DNA from 3 places in the Streptomyces sp. Ac-502 genome. Region 2 is predicted to be linked to each of the others. Evidence: riboswitches for the same ligand, from Rfam matches in the RefSeq annotation. Region 2 holds a riboswitch; each other region holds the start of a gene.
What was found. Region 2 has a riboswitch for cobalamin ahead of ACEXOX_RS27610 (FecCD family ABC transporter permease). Riboswitches for the same ligand answer to the same signal wherever they lie in the genome.

Region 1: it holds a riboswitch for cobalamin, as region 2 does, so the genes downstream of both, metE (5-methyltetrahydropteroyltriglutamate--homocysteine S-methyltransferase) here and ACEXOX_RS27610 (FecCD family ABC transporter permease) in region 2, are expected to answer to the same signal.
Region 3: it holds a riboswitch for cobalamin, as region 2 does, so the genes downstream of both, ACEXOX_RS26170 (CbtB-domain containing protein) here and ACEXOX_RS27610 (FecCD family ABC transporter permease) in region 2, are expected to answer to the same signal.

What each region holds. Positions count from the first base shown of each region.
Region 1 covers NZ_JBHFFO010000001.1:1,811,924-1,819,468, forward strand. The annotation lists partial or broken gene ACEXOX_RS08090 (helix-turn-helix domain-containing protein) at 93-705, shown strand; gene ACEXOX_RS08095 (SDR family oxidoreductase) at 776-1,522, opposite strand; gene ACEXOX_RS08100 (LysR family transcriptional regulator) at 1,622-2,524, shown strand; gene ACEXOX_RS08105 (GNAT family N-acetyltransferase) at 2,624-3,118, opposite strand; gene ACEXOX_RS08110 (SDR family oxidoreductase) at 3,289-4,038, opposite strand; gene ACEXOX_RS08115 (cupin domain-containing protein) at 4,085-4,507, opposite strand; cobalamin riboswitch at 4,894-5,123, shown strand; gene metE (5-methyltetrahydropteroyltriglutamate--homocysteine S-methyltransferase) at 5,287-7,545, shown strand, end outside.
Region 2 covers NZ_JBHFFO010000001.1:6,068,730-6,076,274, forward strand. The annotation lists gene ACEXOX_RS27600 (ABC transporter substrate-binding protein) at 1-106, opposite strand, end outside; gene ACEXOX_RS27605 (ABC transporter ATP-binding protein) at 115-909, opposite strand; gene ACEXOX_RS27610 (FecCD family ABC transporter permease) at 995-2,107, opposite strand; cobalamin riboswitch at 2,209-2,333, opposite strand; gene ACEXOX_RS27615 (FABP family protein) at 2,361-2,924, opposite strand; gene ACEXOX_RS27620 (hypothetical protein) at 3,211-3,969, opposite strand; gene ACEXOX_RS27625 (hypothetical protein) at 4,031-4,945, opposite strand; gene ACEXOX_RS27630 (hypothetical protein) at 4,931-5,224, shown strand; gene ACEXOX_RS27635 (DsrE family protein) at 5,437-5,802, shown strand; gene ACEXOX_RS27640 (DUF3099 domain-containing protein) at 5,848-6,159, opposite strand; gene ACEXOX_RS27645 (DUF1416 domain-containing protein) at 6,279-6,566, opposite strand; gene ACEXOX_RS27650 (sulfurtransferase) at 6,623-7,468, opposite strand.
Region 3 covers NZ_JBHFFO010000001.1:5,761,829-5,769,373, forward strand. The annotation lists gene ACEXOX_RS26150 (carbon-nitrogen hydrolase) at 26-1,003, shown strand; gene alaS (alanine--tRNA ligase) at 1,208-3,859, opposite strand; gene tsaD (tRNA (adenosine(37)-N6)-threonylcarbamoyltransferase complex transferase subunit TsaD) at 3,924-4,988, opposite strand; gene ACEXOX_RS26165 (histidine phosphatase family protein) at 5,418-6,014, opposite strand; cobalamin riboswitch at 6,123-6,266, shown strand; partial or broken gene ACEXOX_RS26170 (CbtB-domain containing protein) at 6,302-6,519, shown strand; gene ACEXOX_RS26175 (CbtA family protein) at 6,536-7,297, shown strand; gene ACEXOX_RS26180 (CAP domain-containing protein) at 7,401-7,545, opposite strand, start outside.

The DNA of each region.
Region 1 (7,545 bases), 4.3 Mb from region 2:
TGCGGTGACGTTCGATCCGACTGCTGGGGGATGGTGGCTGAGCCTGCCCGTGTGCGCAGGTTGACCGACCAGGAGGGGCAGAAGCCGCAGCAGTCGGCCTGGCCTGTCTGGGCCCTCGGTGGGCGGGAGGCCGTCCCCGCCTGCTCAGCCCTGACGACGAGGACTTCGTCGTCCAGACGGCCACCACCCGCCCGACCGAGCTCGGCCAGCCCTTCACCCGCTGGTCGATCCGCAAACTCGCCGCTTACCTGAGGAAAGCGCACGGACGCGTGATCCGGATCGACCGAGAGGCGTTACGGTGCATGCTCACCCCGCCGCGGCGTCACCTTCCAGTGCACCGAGACGTGGAAGGAGTCGCCCGACCCCGAGCGCGACGCCGAGCTCGACCGCATCGAGGTGGTACTGGAGCGCTTCCCGGACCGCATGTTCGCATTTGATGAGTTCGGTCCGCTCGGCAACCGGCCCACCGCTGGTTCGTGTTGGGCTCCTGCCGGTCACCCAGAGCGCCATCTCGCGGCCTACCACCGCAGCCACGGAGTTCGCTATGTCCACGGCTGCTACTCGGTCGGCGACGACACCTTGTGGGGCGTCAACCGCCGCAAGAAGGGCGCCGCGAACACCCTGACCGCGCTCAGATCAATCCGCGCGGCCCGCCCGGACGGCGCCCCGATCTACGTCCTCCTGGACAACCTGTCCACCCGCCGGACGTCGTGGGTGGAAGGCGGCACTGCCCGACTGAGCGCGCTCAACTGGCTGAGCCTGTGCGGTCACAGCACTAGAGTTGCGAAGCCCCTCCGTCGACAGGGAACTCCGTTCCCGTCGAGAAGGTCGCACCGAACGCCAAGTACGCCACCGCGGCAGCCACCTCCTCGGACGACCCCAGCCGCTGCATCGGGATGGTGTTCCGGTAGGTGTCCTTCGTCGCCTCCACGACATCGGCGGGCAGCGAGGAGCGGTCAAGGATGCCCGAGTCGATCGGTCCGGGGCTCACGGCATTGACGCGCACCTTGCGAGGCAACAGCTCGCGGGCCAGGGTGCGCGTCATCGACCGCAGGGCTGCCTTGCTCGCCGAGTAGGCACTGAGCGCGTCGAGGCCCAGGACGTTCACCACCGACGTCGTGAGAACCACGCCGCTTCCCTCGCGCAACAGCGGCGCCAACGCCTGCACCGTGAAGTACGGGCCCTTGGCGTTGATGCCGAACAGCTCGTCGTACATCTCCTCCGTCGTCGAGTCGAACGGCGCGGACGCGGTGACGCCAGCGTTGACGAACAGCGCGTCCACTGCGCCGAACCGCTCCTGGACCGTATCGGCCAGCGCCTTGATGTCCTTCAGGGACGCGGCGTCGCTACGGACGGCGATCGCCTTGTTCCCCAACTGTTCCAACGCGGTGTCCAGGGAGGAGCGGGTACGGCCTGTGATCAGTACGTGCGCCCCACCGTCCGCGAACAACTGGGCCGTAGCCAGGCCGATACCGCTGCTACCGCCCGTGATCACGATCTTCTTGCCGTCATAAGTGGTCATGCCCCCAAGCCAAATACCCGCCCGCACACCATGTCCAAGACCTGTTCCGTATGCCGTCATGCTCCAGGCGTATGACGACGCGCGGCGTACCCTGAGCGAATGGACATCGATCTGCGGCTCGTGCGCTATTTCACGGTCGTGGCGGAGTACGGCAATTTCGGTCGGGCCGCCACCAAGCTGCACCTGGCGCAGCCGTCGCTGAGCCGCCAGATCCAGCGACTGGAAGCCCAGCTCGGTGTCCGGCTTTTCGACCGCTCGCCGCAGGGCAGCAGCCTCACCGACGCCGGTCAGGCCTTTCTTCCCGGAGCCCGGATACTGCTCCACGAGGCCGAGCAAGCCGCTTACACGGCCAGAGCCGCCGTCCAGCCCCGTACCATCACTGTCGGCTGCGCCGAAGGACTGGTCATCACCTCCTGCATGCAGGAATTGCGCCGCCGGCACCCCGACAGCCAGGTCCGCACCCGGCACCTCGACTGGCGGGACACGCACGCCCTCGCCGAGCGTCGGGTCGACGCCCTCGTCGTATACAAACCCCTGCCCTTGCCCCTGGACGGCCTCCGGGTGACCAAGCTCCACGAGGAGCCGCGGGTGCTCGTCACGTCGGCGAGCCATCATCTGGCGAACGAGAAACCCGTCAGCCTGCGGGCTCTGTCGGACGAAGGACTGGTGACCTGCGTCAGCACTCCGGTCGTCTGGAGCACGCCCAAGCCGGTCGGCGACCGGCCGGCACCACCCCCGCCCGCAATCGACGACAGCTACGAGGACAAGCTGGAACTCATCGCCACCGGCCACTGTGTCGCGATCTTTCCTGCCAGCGATCGACGCGCCGCTGTGCGTGAGGACATCGCCCTGGTGCCCGTCATCGACATCGATCCCTGCGAAGTCGTGCTCGTCACGCGCGCTGACGACCCCAACCCGCTGTTCGGATCACTCGAAGACGTCGCACGTACAGTGCTCGGCACAGCCTCCCGACGGGAGAACAACGAACTGCCGGTCAACTGACCGACTTGCCTCTGCGAGATGTTCATAGGGCTGTCGGCGCGCTGCCCTCGTCGGCCTGCACCAGCTGGACGATCAACGCCCGGCCAACACTCCGCCCCTTCACAGCGCGCGTCGGAAAGTCACCCGGTCCAGCGTCGGCCCGTCGTAGTCGGCATGGACCGGGACGCCGTCCACCTCTCGGTCGCCCGGTTCTGGCTCGAAGCCCATGGCCTGGTGGAAGGCGATGGATCCGGTGTTGTGCGGCGAGGTGACGGCGCGTACCTCGGTGCGGCCGGCCGTTGCCGCGCGTTCGAAGAAGGCGGTGTAGAGGCGGCGGGCCACGCCCTGCTTGCGCAGTCCGGGGTCCACGCCGACGAAGTGGATGTATGCCTCGTTCGCGTGGTCGGCGGAGTGGAAGCCGACGAGGAACGCCCGGATGCCCTGCTCGTCCTCCAGTATCAGGCTGGTGTCCGCGAAGTGCTGGAGGAACAGCCGGGGCAGCAGCAGGGAGAGTTCCCGCGCTTGTTCCGGGGTGCGCGAGTCGCCCCACCACCGCTGGACGCACTCCACGAGTGTGGTGTGATCGGTCGTACGGGCCCGGCGTACGTCTTGCATGCCCTGCCTTTCGGTCGGGGAGGGGTGTGTGGTCGACAGGGGGTCGCTCAGCTACTCGCGGTAACTGGCGTCGGTGTTGCTGCTGTTGAGGGCAGTCCCGCTAATCTCAACTAGCGCCAACCTTGAACATGCGGGCGACAGGCGAGGGCCTGCCCCTCCCCTCGCCGTATTCAAGAAGAAGTACGCAGCCAGTCCTCGAAGCGGATGGTGGCCAGCCGGGCGCTGCCCTCGTCGGGGACGAGGCTGCGTTCGGAGAGTTCGGAGCCGAAGTAGCGGGCGTGCGGGTCGGGGACGACCGCGCGCGGGTCGTGCCAGGCGCGCAGGGCTCGGGCGACGAGTTCGTCGAAGCGGGAGACTTCGGGGCCGGCCACTTCGGTGGTGGCTTTCTGCGGGATTCCCACGGCGGCCTTGGTCACCGCCTCGGCGACGTCCTCGGCCGCCATGGGCTGGAAGAGTACGGGTGGTACGCGCACGGTGTCGCCGTCGGTCGCGGTGTCGGCGATGCCCTTGACGAACTCGTAGAACTGCGTCGCCCGGAGGATCGAGTAGGGGACCGGGCCCTGTTTGATCAGCCGCTCCTGGGCCACCTTCGCCCGGAAGTAGCCGTTGTCGGGCAGGTCGTCGATGCCGACGATCGACAGCGCCAGGTGGTGCGTGACGCCCGCCGTCGCCTCGGCGGCCAGCAGGTTGCGGGTGGAGGTGGTGAAGAACTCCAGGACCGCCGACTCCTCGAAGGAGGGCGAGTTGGCCACGTCCACGACCACCTGGGCTCCGGCCAGTGCGGCGTCGAGGCCCTCGCCGGTGAGGGTGTTGACGCCCGTGCTGGGCGCGGCGGGTACTGCCTCGTGCCCGCGTTCGGTGAGTTTGCCGACCACTTTGCCGCCGATGAGGCCGGTGCCTCCGATGACCACGATCTTCACTTCGTACGCTCCTCGCGCTGGTGGCGCCCGCTGGGGCGCAGAGGCGTCAGGACTGCCGGGGCGCGCGCAGGTGGGCGCGCTGTTTGAGTTCGTCGTCGTCGACCAGGATGAGCATGGGCTGCCCTGGTACGCAGAGCATGGTGACGACGAAGCGCAGGCGCGTGTCGGCGAGAGCGTTGCCGTCCTGGTAGTGGATGACGTCGCCGCCCGGCTCCCAGAACGCTTCCCCGGCGCGGACGATCCGCTCCGGCTCGCCTTCCAGTTCGAAGCGCATCTCGCCCTCCAGCACGTAGCCGAAGGCCGGCCCGGGGTGGCGGTGCGGCGGGGCGCCCTGGTCGCCGGGCGGGTACTCGATCTGGACGGTCGACACGTGCGCGCCCTCCGGGATGGCGGGCGGGGCGACCTCTTGCAGCACGGTGAGCGCGGTCTTCCATGCCTCCGAGTGGGGCTGCTCGTCGGTACCGGGCATGGCGGGTCCTCCCTCTGGAGTGCCGGTAGCGGCAAGGCTGCCGCACCGGTGAACGGTGCCGCCCTGGAACGCGGTGCCGCCCCGGTGTACGGCAGCGGACCTCGGAGGGCGGAGGGCGGACGGGACGGCGGCGCACGGTACGACCGGGGGTGCCCCATTGTTCAGACCCCCGCCATGCCCGGTGAGCGCCGATCCGGACACATCAAGGGGACGCATCACGAGGGCACGTCGCAGGGGCACATCACGGGAGCCCGTCGCAGGGACACGTCGAGGGTGCCGTACGGAGGCCCGGGCCCGCCCACCGCCGCACCCCCTCTCCACCACCCGTGTCTCATCTCACGTACCACCATGTGAACAGGGGTGTCCGTACCGGGCATGACCGATCTACGCTGTCGCGTGCAACTGGTTCGCCCTGCCCGCCAGGCAGACGCGTCGTAAGAGGGAACCCGGTGGGAATCCGGGACTGCCCCGCAGCGGTGAGCGGGAACGACCGCCGTCATACGCACTGGATCCGGGCCGCGGATCCGGGAAGCGACGGCCAGTAGGTGCCCGCCGGACGACGTTCCGGCAGGCGTGCCCGCAAGTCCGAAGACCTGCCCGTTGCCCGCGTGCGTCCATGCGTGCGCGGCCTTCCGGTGACCTCGAGGGCGGGTCGGCGACCACAGCAGACGGGCATGGGTGCCGTTCGGCGCCGCGTGACCCGTCGGGTGCGTCATTCCTTCGCGTTCTCGTCCCGTCACCGAGCTCGGAAGAAGATCACGCTCGCGAAGGAGAGTTCCGTGACAGCGAAGCCCGCAGCCGCGGCAGCACGGGCCACCGTGTACGGCTACCCCCGCCAGGGACAGCACCGGGAACTGAAGAAGGCCGTCGAGGGGTACTGGAAGGGCCGCGTCACCGCGGACGCCCTCCAGGAGACCGCGCGGGACCTGCGCCGGTCGAACTGGCAGCAGCTGGCCGACGCCGGCCTCCACGAGGTGCCGACCGGTGACTTCTCGTACTACGACCACGTACTGGACACCAGCGTCATGGTCGGAGCTGTCCCGGAACGGCACCGCGCCGCCGTCGAGGCCGACGCCCTGGACGGCTACTTCGCGATGGCACGCGGCACACAGGACGTGGCGCCACTGGAGATGACCAAGTGGTTCGACACGAACTACCACTACCTCGTACCCGAGTTGGGGCCCGACACGGTCTTCGCCACCGACTCCGCCAAGCAGGTCGGCGAGGTGCGGGAGGCGCTCGCGCTCGGCCACACGCCGCGCCCGGTCCTCGTCGGACCGGTCACCTACCTCCTGCTGTCCAAGCCGGCCCCCGGTGTCGCCACCGACTTCGACCCGCTGACCCTGCTCGACCGGCTTCTGCCCGTCTACGCGGAGGTGCTGGCGGACCTGCGTGCGGCCGGTGCCGAGTGGGCGCAGCTGGACGAGCCCGCTCTGGTCCAGGACCGCACCCCGGCCGACCTCAACGCCGCCGAGCGTGCCTACCGCGTCCTCGGCGCCCTTACCGACCGCCCGAAGCTGCTGGTGGCCTCGTACTTCGACCAGCTCGGCGAGGCTCTGCCGGTGCTCGCCAAGGCCCCTGTCGACGGTCTCGCGCTGGACTTCACCGAGGCCGCGGCGGGCAACCTGGACGCGCTCGCCGCCGCGGGCGGCCTGCCGGGCAAGCGGCTGGTCGCCGGTGTCGTCAACGGCCGCAACATCTGGATCAACGACTACGAGAAGTCACTGGCCACGCTCGGTACGCTGCTGGGCCTGGCCGAGCGGGTCGACGTGGCCGCCTCCTGCTCCCTGCTGCACGTCCCGCTGGACGCCACCGCCGAACGGGACATCGACCCGCAGGTCCTGCGCTGGCTCGCGTTCGCCCGGCAGAAGACCGCCGAGATCGCCACGCTCGCCCGCGGCCTCGCGCAGGGCACCCACACCATCGCCGCCGAACTGGCCGCCAACCGCGCCGACCTGGCGTCCCGCGCCGGTTCCGCGATCACCCACGACCCCGCCGTACGGGCCCGTACCGCCGCCGTCACCGACGCCGACGGCCGCCGCTTGGCGCCGTACGGGGAGCGGACCGTCGCCCAGCGGGCCCACCTCGGCCTGCCGCTGCTGCCGACGACCACCATCGGCTCCTTCCCGCAGACCGCCGAACTGCGCACCGCCCGCGCCGACCTGCGGGCGGGCCGGATCGGCACGGCCGGGTACGAGGAGCGCATCGAGAGCGAGATCCGCGCGGTGCTCTCCTTCCAGGAGGAGGCGGGCATCGACGTCCTCGTGCACGGCGAGCCCGAACGCAACGACATGGTGCAGTACTTCGCCGAGCAGCTGACGGGGTATCTCGCCACACAGCACGGCTGGGTCCAGTCGTACGGCACGCGGTACGTCCGTCCGCCGGTCCTCGCGGGTGACATCTCGCGGCCCGAGCCGATGACGGTGCGGTGGACACGGTACGCGCAGTCGCTCACCGACCGGCCGGTCAAGGGGATGCTGACCGGCCCGGTCACCATGCTCGCCTGGTCGTTCGTCCGGGACGACCAGCCGCTCGGCGACACCGCCCGGCAGGTGGCGCTGGCCCTGCGCGACGAGGTCGGCGACCTGGAGGCGGCCGGCACCTCGGTCATCCAGGTCGACGAGCCGGCGCTGCGCGAGACGCTGCCGCTGCGTGCCGCCGGCCGTCCCGCCTACCTCGCCTGGGCCACCGAGGCGTTCCGCCTCACCACCAGCGGGGTGCGGGACCGGACGCAGATCCATACGCACATGTGCTACGCCGAGTTCGGTGACATCGTGCAGGCCATCGACGATCTCGACGCCGACGTGATCAGCCTGGAGGCCGCGCGCTCGCACATGCAGGTGGCCCGTGAGCTGGCCGAGCACGGCTATCCGCGGGAGGCCGGTCCGGGCGTGTACGACATCCACTCGCCCCGCGTGCCGAGCGCCGAGGAGGCGGCGATCCTGCTGCGCAAGGGCCTCGGTGCGATCCCGGCCGAGCGGCTGTGGGTCAATCCCGACTGTGGTCTGAAGACCCGGGGCTGGCCCGAGACCCGCGCT
Region 2 (7,545 bases):
TGGCGGCGCCGTCCTTCCCGTCCTCGGCGACGTGCGCGCCGCAGCCGGTGAGCGCGGCGAGTGCGAGGGCGGTGAGCAGGGCGGCGGAGCGGTGGCGGGTGCGCATGGGGGGCCTCATGAAGTGGTGGGGGCGTCGGTACGGGCGGGCAGGCGGTCGAACAGCAGCTGGACGACGCCGGTCTCCGGATGCGGTACGCGGTGCGCGCGCACCCCGAACACCTCGGCCAGCAGCTCCGGGCCCAGCACGTCGTGCGGCGCGCCGGAGGCGACGATGCGCCCGCCGGAGATGACGTACAGCTCGTCGCAGTGCCCGGCCGCCAGGTTCAGGTCGTGCAGCGCGGTCAGCACCGTCAGCCCGCTGTCCCGTACCAGCGCCAGCAGCTCCAGCTGCTGCGCGATGTCGAGGTGGTTCGTCGGCTCGTCCAGCACCAGCACCCGCGGCTCCTGGGCCAGCGCGCGGGCGATCAGCACCCGCTGCTTCTCGCCGCCGGACAGGCTCAGGAAGGCCCGGCCGGCGAGGTGGGCGGCGCCGGTACGCTCCAGCGCGTCCTCGCACACCCGCAGGTCGGCGGCGCTCGGCCGGCCCGATCCGCGCTGGTGCGGCAGCCGCCCCATCGCGACGACCTCGGCGGCCGTGAACCCGAACTCGGTCGCCGATTCCTGGGGCAGCGCGGCCAGGCGCCGGGCCCCTTCGCGTACGCCCATGGCGTGCAGGTCGGTGCCGTCCAGCCGTACTGTCCCGGCGGCCGGGCGCAGCGCGCGGTAGGCGCAGCGCAGCAGGGTGGACTTGCCGCTGCCGTTGGGCCCGACCAGCCCGACGATCCGGCCGCTGTCCGCTCGCAGGGTGATGTCGTGCACGAGCCGCGCGCCGGCCACGTCCACGGACACCGCGTCGATGTCGACCCGCATCAGGCCCCGCCTCCGTACGTACCGCCGTGACCCCGCACCGGACCCCGCATCAGGCACCGCATCAGGCACCGCATCGGACCTCGCATCAGGCCCCGCCTCCGAACGTGTAGCCGCGCCGCCGCATCAGCAGCACGAAGGCCGGCACGCCGAGCACCGCGGTGATCACTCCGACCGGCAGCTCGACCGGCGCCAGCAGCACCCGGGACAGGATGTCCACCCACACCATCAGCACCGCGCCCAGCAGCGGCGCCACCGCCAGCACCCGCCGGTGCCCGGCGCCCACCAGCATCCGCGTCACGTGCGGCACCATCAGCCCGACGAAACCGATCGCCCCGCTGACCGCCACCACCGCGCCGGTGACGGCCGCGGTGACCGCGAACAGCTCCCGGCGCAGCCGCCCGGGGTCCACACCGAGCGCGGCGGCCGACTCGTCGCCCATGGCCAGCGCGTTCAGGCGGCCCGCGGAGAGCATCAGGTACAGCAGCGCCCCGGCCACCGCCACCGCGGCGACCGGCAGCGAGCCCCAGCCCGCCCCGCTGAGGCTGCCGAGCAGCCACATCATGGCGGACCGCGCCGCCTCGCCCCGGTCGGCGGCGAAGACCATCAGCGTGGAGAGGGCGGAGAAGCCGTAGTACATGGCGGAGCCGGTCAGGACCAGGCGCAGCGGGGTCAGGCCGTGCGCGCTGCGGGCCGCCGCGTAGACCAGCACCATGGCCAGCAGTGCCGAGCCGAAGGCGGCGGTGGACAGGGCCCAGACGCCGAGCGCGCCGAGCGAGCCGAAGAGCAGGACGGCGTTGGCGCCGACCGCGGCGCCGGAGGAGATGCCGAGCACGAAGGGGTCGGCGAGGGCGTTGCGCACCAGGGCCTGGACGGCCACACCGATGGCGGACAGCCCGGCGCCGACGACGGCGGCCAGGAGCGTGCGCGGGAAGCGCAGCTCCCACACGATGGTGTAGGCGGAGACCTCGTCGGAGGTGATGGTGCCGCCGCTCAGCCCGGCGCCGAGATGGCGCAGCACCTCGCCCCAGCCGACGCCGGAGGCGCCGAGGCCGACACCGCACACCAGGGACGCGAGCAGGACGAGGGCGAGCCCGGCGACCAGCGGCACGGTGGGCAGCGGCGAGCCGGTACGGGGCCGGTCGCCGTCGGGCCCGACGGGGGCGGAGGCGGGGGCGGCGGTACGGGCTGGGGCGGCCAAGGGGCGTACGCCTTCGGCTCGGGCCGCGTCCGTACGGTCCGGGGTGACGCCGCGTGGCGCGAGGCCCGCGGCGGTGTCCCCTCGCAGTCCACGGCGAGTTGATCAGGAACCGGCGCCCCCGCGGGTGATCGGGCTGGCGGAACGCGTGTTCCGCACACCGTTGCGGGTCAGCGCCGGACTCTCACCGGACTTCCCCGCGGGGCGCTCTGCGACTGTCTGTACTGATGAGCGGACCTGTGGAGGTCCGGCTCGGCTACTTGAAGAAGGCGATGCCGTCGTCCGGCAGGTCCTTGATGTCCTTGGCCCACTCGCGCGGGTCGACGACCTTCTTCAGGTGCGCCGACATGTACGGGCGCAGCGGCACCTCGGGGGTGGCCTTCTCGCCGACCCACATCAGGTCGCTGTTCACGTACCCGTACAGGCGCTTGCCGCCGGTGTACGGGCCGGAGGCCGCGGTCCGCGCCACGGCGTCGGTGGCCAGGTCGATCTGCGGCTTCTGGTCGGCCAGCTCGCCGTACCAGACCTCCGCGACGCCGCCGTCGCGGATCATCACGATCTCGACCTTGCGGTCCTTGTCGATGCGCCAGTAGCCGGACTCGGTCTCCAGCGGAGCGACCTTCTTGCCCTCGCCGTCGAGCACCCAGCTGTGCGAGGTGTATTCGAGGAAGTCACGGCCGTCGTGCGTGAAGGTGACCTCCTGGCCGAAGTTGCACTTCTCGGAGCCGGGGAAGTCGGCGACGCCGGCGCCCTCCCAGTTGCCGAGCAGGAAGGCGAGGGGCACGAGGGCCGGGTTCAGGTCGGACGGGATCTCGATCATCAGCTCAGGCGATCTGTGTCGGGGGAAGTCTGGTGTGTTCGGTGGGTCTAGCGCTGGCCCTGGTACAGCTTCTTCCAGGTCAGCCCGGCGAAGGCGACGACGCCGACGGCGACCAGGACGAGCAGGGTGGTGAAGACTGCCTCAAGCACGAGCGCGCTCCTCGGACGGAGTGAGGTGTTACGGACCGGAAGCGAGTCTAGTCGGCGTGCTCGGTGGCGGCGCTGTGAGGTCGGTCCCGCCGGGCGCCCGGGTGCCTGACGCCCCCGGGAGACCCGGCGCCGCCGGTTCAGCTCAGGAGATGCTGCTGGAGGGCGACGGACTGGTAGAAGGCCGTCGGTACGGTGCCGCCGGGGCGGGAGTGGACGACCAGGGCGATGGTGTCGCCGGCGGACAGGTAGGCGTACCGCACCGAGAGAGCGCCTTCGGAACCCGTCTCCTTGTAGAGCTCCGCCCCGGACCCGGACCAGCCGCCGATGGCCGAGCCCGCTACCTTCGGCACGGCCTTCTCGTACGCGTGGTCCCGTCCGACGGTCTGTGCGTCCCGTAGGAAGACGGCCGGGCCGCGCACGTCGCTCAGCACGGTCAGCCGGAAGAACTCGGCCACCGCGGCGCTGTCGAACTGGAGCAGGTGTACCCGGGACCGGGTGCCGTCCGGCATGGTCCAGCCTCGCGAGGCGGTGCGCCGCGGGGCGTAGTCGGCCAGGTGTCGCCGCAGCAGATCGTTGTACGGAGCCGCGTACTCCCCGGTGAAGGGAGCGGCGTCCGGCGTGCCCTCCCCGCTCTTCTTGTCGAGATCCACCGTGGCGTCCTCGGGGGCGGACAGGCGCAGCGCGCCGAGCTCGGCGTGGTGGATGCCGCGATCGGAGAGGGCCTGGCCGGCGAAGGGGGCCGAGGCGCCCCGGGGCAGCGGCGGCCGGTGCTGCTCCGGGTACGTCCAGCGGCCGTCGTCCGGCGTGCCCAGGCCGGGCAGGTCGGTACGGTCGGCCGAGGTGATCCCGTAGGCGATGCCGGTGCCGAGGACGGCACAGACCGCGACGGCGGCCACAAGGCGGGGCAGGAGTCCGGGGCGGCGTCTGCCCCCTCCTCGGCCGGTGCACTGTTCTCGGTCATGCGGTGCCTCCGTGCGCGGCGAGACGGTCGAGTTGCCGGGAGAGCTGGCGGGCGCCCTGCGTGGTGTCCAGTTCGTTCGGTCCGTACACGGTCAAGAGGACCAGGATCCCCTTCGCATGGCCGGCGCACAGCATCGATGCCGTCGATGCGGCGCCCGGCCGTTCGGGCAGGACACAGCGCGCATCGGGGTGGCCCGGGACCCGGGGCCCCTCGCGGACGCCGTCCCCCACGAGCGCGGCGGCGAGGTCTGCCGGACCGTTCCCCGCCCCGCCTGCCTTGAGGCGGATGAGCTGGACTTCCCGGATCTGGTCGGCGCCCGGGTACGTCCGTACGGCCGACTCCGTGGCGCCGTGGCGGCGGAATGCGGTGGCGAAGGCGTTCCTGGGGCCGTCGGGGAGCACTCTGAGCAGTTCCGACGCCAGCAAGACCGACCGCGCGGGGCCGTACAGGGCGTCGTCGCGGAACCGGCCCGTGTCGGGACCGTTGCCGGGGCCGCCTCGGGCGGGCAGCATCTCGGCACGGAGTGCGGCGGCGCCCGTGCCTTCGGCGGTGGGCTGCGATGTCCGCGCGGGGGCCTTCCGCAATTGGTCGAGCTGCCGCTCGGCCAGCGTTTTCGCGGTGTTCTTGTCGACCCGTGCGGTGTCCTGGAAGATCATTTCCATGACGACGCCGCCGCGCCGTGCCAGGGCGTGGGCCTGGTACACGGGCTCGCCGTCCAGGCTCTCCACCGTTTCGTCGTGCACGCGCAGTTCCCCGGTAGCGGTCCCGGACAGTTTCACGTCGACACCGAACCACTTCCGCTGTTCCTCCACCCCCGTCCGCACGTAGCGCGCGGCCATCGCGGTGTTCGTGTCGCGGAACTGGTACAGGATGGTGCGGACGGTGAGGCTGCCGCGGTGCCACTCGTCCATCACGGCCCGCCGGAAGCCGCCTTCGGCCAACCTCTTGAACGGCCCGGTGGCGTCCTCGTACAGCTCGGCGAGTTCGTCCAGGCGCAGCTGACGACGGCTGTCCCGCTCGGCCGTCGCCCCTCCGGCCGCGGCGCCAGCAGCGTCTCCAGGTCACCGTCGGCCCACGGTGCGGCCGCCGGCCGTGCCACCGCGTCCCCGGCCGTCTGCGACGGCTGCGCCGCCACGCCCGCCGCCAACGGCGGCAGCGGTGTGGGCGGCCGCCCGTACTGGACGGCGTAGCCCGTGGCCACGCCGCCGACGACGCCGAGCGCGGCGCCCAGGGCGATCAGCGGGCGCGTACGGCCCGCGAAGCGGTGGCGTAACCCCGGGCGGGGTGGCTGGTCAGGACGATCCGGCTGCACGCGGCCCCCATCAAAGATCGTGTGTAGGTCGGACACCTGACCAACTGCGGGGCCGAAAGGTTGCGTTGGCAAGCGCTCTAAAGTGGCCGTATGGCGAAGAAGCTGGTGATCAAGGTGACGGCGGGGGCTGACGCCCCCGAGCGGTGCTCGCAGGCGTTCACGGTGGCGGCGGTGGCCGTGGCCAGCGGTGTGCACGTCTCGCTGTGGCTGACCGGGGAGTCGGCGTGGTTCGCGCTGCCGGGGCGCGCGGCGGAGTTCGAGCTGCCGCACGCGGCGCCACTGCCGGACCTGATCGACTCGATCGTGGCGGGCGGCGGCACGATCACCGTGTGCACGCAGTGCGCGGCCCGCCGGGACATCGAGGAGAAGGACCTCATCGAGGGCGCCCGGATCGCCGGGGCCCAGGTGTTCGTGAGCGAGATCATGCCGGACGGGGTGCAGGCGCTCGTCTACTGAGGACGCGGCTCAGCGGCGCGGGCCGCCGACGGTCCGGGCCGCGGCTCAGCGGCGGCCCGAGCCGGAACCGGACCCGGAGCCCGGCCCGGGGCGGTGGTCGTCGATCTCGCGCCACCACCGGTCCGACTCCGGATCGCCCGACTCGTCCCACCAGCGCTCACCCGGCTCCCGCCGGTTGCCGATGATCGCCGCGAACGGCGGGATGACCATGGCGATCACACACATCGCCACGGCCGCCGGCACGGACCACAGCCGTACCACGCCCCAGGCCAGGACGAACAGGGCGATGCACACGCCCATCAGGACGAAGTACCGGCGGTGCCGGCGCTGCGCGGGCGGACGCTGGTGCGCGGACATGGTTCCACCGTAGATCCGGCGGCGGTGGCTGGGAAGCGCGGCGGGCCGCACCCCGGCCAAGGCGTCCAACCCCTGGGGTGCGGCCCGTCGGCCGTACGCGCGTACGTGTGCGTACGCCGTCAGACGGCGATGGTGACCTCCGCGAGACCGCCGTGCTGCGCGACGACGGTACGGTCCTTGGTCGCGCCCGGCACCAGGGCGCGCAGCGTCCAGGTGCCCTCGGCCGCGTAGAAGCGGAACTGCCCGGTCGCCGAGGTGGGGACCTCGGCGGTGAACTCGCCGGTGCTGTCCAGCAGGCGCACGTAACCGGTGACGGGCTGGCCGTCGCGGGTCACGCTGCCCTGGATCGTGGTCTCGCCCGGCTTGATCGTCGAAGCGTCCGGGCCGCCGGCCTGTGCTCCACACATATGAGTCGTCCTTGGTGAGTTGAGGGGTGCGGGGTGGCGGTACTGCGCCGGTGCGCCTACTTGGCGGCGCCGAGCTCGATCGGCACGCCGACCAGCGAGCCGTACTCGGTCCAGGAGCCGTCGTAGTTCTTGACGTTGGACTGGCCGAGCAGCTCGTGCAGCACGAACCAGGTGAGCGCCGAGCGCTCGCCGATGCGGCAGTAGGCGATGGTGTCCTTCGCCAGGTCCACGTTCTCGGTCTCGTAGAGCGCCTTGAGCTCGTCGTCCGACTTGAAGGTGCCGTCGTCGTTGGCGTTCTTCGACCACGGGATGTTGCGGGCGCTGGGCACGTGGCCGGGGCGCTGCGACTGCTCCTGCGGCAGGTGCGCCGGGGCGAGCAGCTTGCCGCTGAACTCGTCGGGGGAGCGCACGTCGACGAGGTTCAGATCGTCGATCGCGGCGACGACGTCGTCACGGAAGGCGCGGATGGAGGTGTCCTGGGCCTTCGCCTTGTAGTCGGTCCGCGGACGGTTCGGCACCTGCGAGCCGTCGACCAGGTCGCGGGAGTCCAGCTCCCACTTCTTGCGGCCGCCGTCGAGCAGCTTGACGCTGTCGTGGCCGTAGAGCTTGAAGTACCAGTAGGCGTACGAGGCGAACCAGTTGTTGTTGCCGCCGTAGAGGACGACGGTGTCGTCGTTGGCGATGCCCTTCCCGGAGAGCAGCTTCTCGAAGCCCGCCTGGTCGACGAAGTCGCGGCGCACCGGGTCCTGGAGGTCCTTCTGCCAGTCGATGCGGACGGCGTTCTTGATGTGGTTCTTGTCGTAGGCCGAGGTGTCCTCGTCGACCTCGACGAGGACCACCTTCGGGTCGTCGATGTGGGCCTCGACCCAGTCGGCGTCCACCAGGACGTCGCTACGGCTCATGTTGTTCTCCTCCGGGGCAGTTACGGGGCACGCGTACGCCGGTGCGCGCTGCGGGCGAGGGACGCGGCGCTGCGTGG
Region 3 (7,545 bases), 310 kb from region 2:
GACCTCCCGCGCCCCAGGAGCCCCCATGCGTGTCATCACGGCCCTCACCCCGCCCGCCTCGCCGGCCCGTACCCGGCCGGCCGACCGTGTCCCGCTGCGCGTCGCGCTCGTCCAGGAGCGCTGGCACCGCGACCCCGTCGAGCACCGTGCCGCCCTGGCGGAGGGCATCCGGCTGGCCGCGGCGGAAGGCGCGCGCGTCGTCTGTCTTCAGGAGCTGACGCTCTCGCCGTACTTCGCGGTGGTCCGCAAGGCCGACCACCCCGACCCCGCCGAGCCGGAAGACCTGCGCACCGGGCCCACGGTGACCTTCGCCGCCGAGGCCGCCCGTACCCACGGCGTGTACGTGCACGCCTCGCTGTACGAGCGGGCCGACCCCGAACCGGGCCCGGACGGCACGGTGACGCCCGACGGCCTCGGCTACAACACGGCCGTCCTGGTCGCCCCGGACGGCACCCTCGTGGCCCGTACGCGCAAGACCCACATCCCCGTCACCGAGGGCTACTACGAGCACCACTGGTTCCGCCCGGGCCCGGCCGGTGCCGACGCCTTCCCGACCCACGCCGTGGAGAACGCCGTCCTCGGGCTGCCCACCTGCTGGGACCAGTGGTTCCCCGAGCTGGCCCGCGCCTACTCGCTGGCCGGTGCCGACGTGCTGGTCTACCCGACGGCCATCGGCTCAGAGCCGGGCCACCCCGGCTTCGACACCCAGCCGCTGTGGCAGAAGGTGATCACCGGGAACGCCGTCGCCAACGGCACCTTCATGATCGTGCCGAACCGTATCGGCACCGAAGGCCCGCTGACGTTCTACGGCAGCTCTTTCCTCGTCGACCCGTACGGCCGCGTCCTGGCCCAGGCGCCCCGCGACGAACCCGCCGTCCTGGTGGCCGACCTCGACCTGGACGCCCGCCGCGACTGGCTGGAGCTGTTCCCGTTCCTCACCACCCGCCGCCCGGACGCCTACGGGCCGCTGACGGCGACGGTGGCGGCGACGGTGACGGACTGAGCGGGGTACGGGACGGCCGCGGTGCGGGACGGCCGCGATACGGGCCAGCCGCGATACGGGCCGGTTGCACGACGTACTGACCGGCGCTCCCCGCAAAGCCAGCCACCCCCCAAGCCAGCCACCCGCCCCCAAGCCAGCCCCCCCAAAGCCAGCAGGCGGGCGCCCCACCTGGAGCCGCCCGCCCGCATCACCTCTACCTCTCGCCTACTCCCCGAGCAGCCCCGCCAGCGCGCCCAGCGTCTGCGGCAGTTGATCGGCCGCCAGGCCGCCACCCTGGGCGAGTTCGGGGGAGCCGCCGCCCCGCCCGTTCAGCAGGCGCTTGACCAGGTCCGACGCCGAACCCCCGGCGTCCTTGCCGGCCTTGTTCAGCGCGACCACCAGGGCCGCCTTGCCGTCCGTGGCCGAACCGACGGCCACGGCGGCGGGCTGCCCCGCGGGCATCCGGTCCCGTACGGCCATGGCCAGCGCGCGGGCCGCGTCGGCGCCGCCGTCGGCGGTGGCGGTGACCACCAGGAAACCGGCGGCCTGTACGGCGGAACCGGCCAGCTCGGCAGCGCGCGCCACGGTGGCCTGCTGCCGCAGCCGCTGGTTCTCCCGGTCGCTGGCCTTCAGGCGCTCCAGCAGTCCGGCCACCCGGTCGGACAGTTCGGCGCGCGGGGCCTGGATCTGCTCGGCGATCTGGGTGACCAGGTCGCGTTCACGGGCGAGGTAGCCGAAGCCCTCGATGCCGACGGAAGCTTCCAGGCGGCGCATGCCGGCGCCGACGGACGACTCCGCGGTCAGGGCGACGATGCCGACCTGTGAGGCGTGCGAGACGTGCGTACCGCCGCACAGCTCGCGCGACCAGGCGCCGCCGATCTCGACGACCCGCACCTTCTCGCCGTACGTCTCGTCGAAGAGCGCGAGCGCGCCCAGCTCCTTGGCCTCCGGGAGCGTCATCCACTTCACGCCCACCGGCAGGTCGCGGCGGAGCGCCCGGTTGGCGGCCTCCTCGACCTCGCTGCGGGCGGTGGCGGACAGGCCACCGCGCCACGGGAAGTCCAGGCGCAGGTAGCCGGGACGGTTGTACGAGCCGGACTGGAGGGCCGTCGGGCCGAGGATCTCGCGCAGCGCGGCGTGCAGGACGTGCGTACCGGAGTGGGCCTGGCGCGCGCCGAGCCGCCACTCGGGATCGACGGCCGCGTGCAGCGCGTCGCCGAGGGCGAGTTCGCCGGCGGTGATCCGTACCTGGTGGGCGACCAGGCCGGGCACCGGCCGCTGCACGTCCAGCACCTCGGCCTCGACGGAGGTGCCGGACAGCCGCCCGGCGTCGCTGTCCTGGCCGCCGGACTCGGCGTAGAACGGGGTGCGGTCCAGGACGACGGTGACGATCTCGCCCTCGCGGGCCACCGGCACCGGGCCCTGGGCGCCCAGCAGGGCCAGCACCTTGGAGTCGGTCTCCAGGGTGTCCCAGGCGCGCCAGTCGGTGGGCCCGTGCTCGTCCAGGACCGTGCGCAGCGCCGAGGTGTCCACCGCGCCGCCGGACTTGCGGGCGCGGGCGTCGGCGCGGGCCCGTTCGCGCTGCTCGCGCATGAGGGCGGCGAAGCCCTCGCGGTCCACCTCGACGCCCTGTTCGGCGGCCATCTCCAGAGTGAGGTCGATGGGGAAGCCGTACGTGTCGTGCAGGAGGAACGCCTGCTTGCCGGGGAGCGAACGGCCGCCCTCCGACTTGACCTTGGTGACGGCGGTGTCCAGGACGGCGGTGCCCTGGCGCAGCGTCGCCCGGAAGGCGTCCTCCTCGCCGGCCGCCTGGCCCGCGATCCGCTCGTAGGCCTCGGCGACCTCCGGGTAGCTGGGCGCCATGCAGTCGCGGGCGACCGGCAGCAGTTCGGGCAGCGCGCGGTCCTCGTAGCCGAGCTGGCGCATCGAGCGGACGGCGCGGCGCAGGATGCGGCGCAGCACGTAGCCGCGGCCCTCGTTGCCGGGGGTGGTGCCGTCGGCGAGCAGCATCAGGGCCGTACGGACGTGGTCGGCGACCACGCGCAGCCGTACGTCGTTCTGCTCGTCGTCGCCGTAGCGGACCCCGGCGAGGGCGGCGGCGCGGTCCAGGACGGGGCGGGTCTCGTCGATCTCGTAGAGGTTGTCGACGCCCTGGAGAAGGGTGGCCATCCGCTCCAGGCCCATGCCGGTGTCGATGTTCTGGCGGGGGAGTTCGCCGAGGATCGGGTAGCCGGTCTTGCCGGTGCCCTCGCCGCGCTCGTACTGCATGAAGACGAGGTTCCAGAACTCCATGTACCGGTCCTCGTCGACCTCCGGGCCACCCGCCCGGCCGAACTTGGGCCCCCGGTCGTAGTACAGCTCCGAGCAGGGCCCGCACGGTCCCGGCACGCCCATCGACCAGAAGTTGTCCTCGTCACCGCGCGAGACGATGCGCTCCTCCGGAAGCCCGGAGATCTCGCGCCACAGGGTGCGCGCCTCGTCGTCGGAGTGGTGCACGGTGACCCAGATCTTCCCGGGGTCCAGGCCGTATCCGCCGTCGGCGACGGACTTGGTGGACAGCTCCCAGGCGAACCGGATGGCGTCTTCCTTGAAGTAGTCGCCGAGCGAGAAGTTGCCGTTCATCTGGAAGAACGAGCCGTGCCGGGTGGTCTTGCCGACCTCTTCGATGTCCAGGGTCCGCACGCACTTCTGCACGCTGGTCGCCCGCGGCCAGGGCGCCGCCACCTCACCGGTCAGGTACGGCTTGAAGGGCACCATGCCCGCGTTGACGAACAGCAGGGTCGGGTCCGGCGTCGGCAGCGGCGCGCTGGGGACGACGGTGTGGCCGCGCTCGGCGAAGAAGTCGAGGAAGCGGGCGCGGATCTCGGCGGTACGCAAAGGGGGCTCCGGGGCGGTCGGTGGCGGTGGCGGAAGGGGGCGGTGGCGGTCGGCCGTCGGGCCGTCAGGCTGCGGTCGCCGCCGCGGCCCGTGCCGCCCTGGCGACCGGGTGCAGGGCCGCGTACTCCAGCGGCGCCGACGGGTCGATCGAGAGGTCCAGCGGAGCCGGTCCGGCGCCCGCCCGTACGAGCAGGTCGCCGACGGCGGCGATCATCGCGCCGTTGTCCGTGCACAGCCGCAGGGGCGGCACGCGCAGCGTGATGCCCGCCTTCTGGCAGCGCTCCTCGGCGAGGGACCGGACGCGCGAGTTGGCGGCGACGCCGCCCACCACCACCAGGGTGCCCACGCCGTGCTCCTTGCAGGCCGCGACGGCCTTGCGGGTCAGGACGTCGGCGACCGCCTCCTGGAGGGAGGCCGCGCCGTCCGCGACAGGCAGTTCGCCGTCGGCGTGCCGTTCGGCCCAGCGCGCGGCGGCCGTCTTGAGGCCGGAGAAGGAGAAGCCGTACGGGTCGTCACGCGGCCCGGTAAGCGGCCGCGGGAACGCGACGGCCTTCGGGTCGCCCTCGCGCGCGGCCCGGTCGATCGCGGGGCCGCCCGGGTACGGCAGGCCGAAGACCCGCGCGACCTTGTCGAAGCACTCCCCGGCGGCGTCGTCGAGGGTGTCGCCGAGGTGCACGATCGGGTCGCGCGCCAGGTCCCGTACGAGGAGGAGGGAAGTGTGCCCGCCGGAGACGATGAGCACCATGCAGGGGTCGGGCAGCGGGCCGTGCTCCAGGGTGTCGGCGGCGACGTGCCCGGCGAGGTGGTGCACCCCGTACAGCGGCACGCCCAGCCCGTACGCCAGGCCCTTGGCACCGGCCAGACCGACCTGGAGGGCGCCCGACAGGCCGGGGCCGGTGGTCACGGCCACCGCGCCGATGTCGGCCATGGTCAGGCCCGCGTCGTCGAGCGCGCGGTGCACGACGGGGGCGAGGGAGTGCACATGGGCGCGGGCCGCGATCTCCGGCACGACGCCGCCGTAGCGCGCGTGCTCGTCCATGCTGGACGCCACCGCGTGCCCGAGCAGCTTGCCGTCGCGGACCAGGCCCGCCCCGGTCTCGTCGCAGGAGGACTCGATCCCCAGCACCACTGGAGAGCCTGGAGATGCCACCGCACCGCTCCTTCGTACCCGTTTCGTACCCGGCCTCGTCGCCGCCTTGCCGCACGTGAGGCGTCTTGCCGCACGCGAGCCGCCCTGCTGCACGAGAGGCGCCTCGCCGCACGCGAGCCGCCTTGTTGCAAGCGATGTGCAACAACCCGTCTCCGACCAGGATACGGCGGCCCGAACCGGCCCGGGCGGGGGCCGCGGGCGGGCCGGGCGAGGCTGCGGACAGGCCGGATGGGGGCCGTGGGCGGGCCGGTGCCGCCTGGGAGGGGCAGTGGGGCGGTCCCGTGCCGCCAGGGAGGGGCCGTGGGACGGTCCGGTGCAGCCCGGGAAGTGTCGCGGGACGGGCCGGTGCCCCCCGGGAGGGGCCGGTGCGCCCCCCGGGAAGGTCCGCAGGACAGTCCGCGCCGGCGGTCACGGCGCCCCAGGAGCCGCCAACCCGTCGAGTTCCCCCGCCACCCGCACGTTCCACCGGCCGTCCCGCCCGCTCAGCGCCGTCACGGTCAGCGGCGGTACGTCCACCCGCCAGAAGGACGAGGGCGGGGCCCCCAGGGCGCACACCACGGACGCACGTACGACGTCCGGCTCCACTACGGCCACGATCCGGCCGCCCTCCGCCGCGAGGCCCGCCAGCCAGTCCGCCACCCGTCCGAGCAACTGCGCCAGCGTCTCGCCGCCGTGCGGCGCGCTGTCCGCGTCGGACAGCCAGGCCGTGACTGCCGCGGGCTCGGCGGCCAGCACGTCCTCCAGGGCCAGCCCCCGCCAGCGGCCCATCGCCCGGCCCGCCGCGCCCGGGTCCGGCTCCGCCCGCAGGCCGAGCGCCTCGGCCGTCTCCCGGCAGCGCGCGGAAGGGGAGGTCAGGGCCCGGTCGGCGGGCAGGGCGGCGGCAGCGGGGCGGGCGGCGCGGGCGCGGCGCAGCCCGCCCGGTGTCAGGGATTCGCCGGCCGGGAAGCGCACCGCGCCCAGGGCGTCGTCGAAGGACGGTGAGACCAACATCACCCGAGTTGTCATGCGCACCTCTTTCGACGCGGAAATCTGATGGCGCACCAGGGAACAGCGGGGCGCGCGACCACCGCCGTGCACCCGCACGCCCGCCCGCGGGCCCTTCTCCCCGTCGCCGCCACGCGGTACGTTCCCGATGATATTGACGATGACATGACGGAAGCCGGTGGAATTCCGGCGCGGTCGCGCCACTGTGAACCCGCACCGGTCCCGTACGGGGCCGACGGGCGAGCCAGACCCGTCCTGTCGTCACGGCTCCCCGACCGGGACGCGAGTTCCCCCAGGAGGTTCCCGACATGGCCCATTCCGTCGCGCCGCCGGCCACCGGCCACGCCGCGCCCGCCCCCTCCCCGTCCGGACGGTCCTGCCGTGGGCGGTCTTCGGCGGCGTCCTCATGCTCGTCCTGCTCTACTTCGTCGGCGCCGAACAGGGCGCCACCGCGCTGCTCTCCGGCACCGGCGTGCACGAGTGGGTCCACGACGGACGCCATCTGCTCGGCTTCCCCTGCCACTGACCGGGGGCCTTCGCACATGAACTCCGCCACCGTCAGGTCCCTCCTGGTGCGCGGCATGCTGGCCGGCCTCGCCGCCGGCCTGCTCGCCCTGCTCGTCGCCTACCTGCTGGGCAAACCGCAGGTCGACGCCGCCATCGCCTTCGAGGACGCGCACGCCCACGAACACGAGGCCGAGGTCGTCAGCCGCGCGGTGCAGTCCACCGCGGGCCTGGCCACCGGCGTCCTGGTGTACGGCGTCGCGCTGGGCGGGATCGCCGCCCTGGCCTACTGCTTCGCCCTCGGGCGCGTCGGCCGCTTCGGCCCCCGCGCCACCGCCCTGCTGCTCTCCGGGGCCGCCTTCGGCGCGGTCTACCTCGTACCGTTCCTGAAGTACCCGGCCAACCCGCCGTCCGTCGGAGACCCCGACTCCATCGGCACCCGCACCGCGCTGTACTTCCTCATGATCGCCCTCAGCGTGCTGCTGGCCGTCGCCGCCGTCCTCCTCGGCAAGCGGCTCGCACCCCGCCTGGGCACCTGGTACGCGACGGTCGCCGCCCTGGCAGCCTTCGCCGCGGCCGTCGGCCTCGCCTACGCGTTCCTCCCGGCCGTCAACGAACTCCCCGCCGACTTCCCGGCCCTGCTGCTCTGGAAGTTCCGCCTCTCCGCACTCGGCGTCCAGCTCGCCCTGTGGACCGCCTTCGGCCTGCTCTTCGGCGAACTGGCCGAGCGGGCCACCGGGGTACGGGCGGGCGCCGCTCCGCGCGGGGCGGACGGGGGTCCTGTGCCGTCGGCGCGCTGAGCCGGGTCGACACTGCGGTTCCGGAGCGCGGACATCCGCCGCGGTCCGGAACCGTATGCCTTGTCAGGCGGCGTACAGCCGGCCGGAGTGCCGACACCGCCCCTCAGGCAGGGCGGGCCAGCAGCAGCGTCCACCACGGGCCGCGGTCGTCCGTGCCGCTGTTGATCCCCACCCCCGCGTGCCGGAACGCGCAGTCCGCCAGCACCACCTGGTGCTCCGGACTGCGCGCCCACGCCCGCACCACCTCC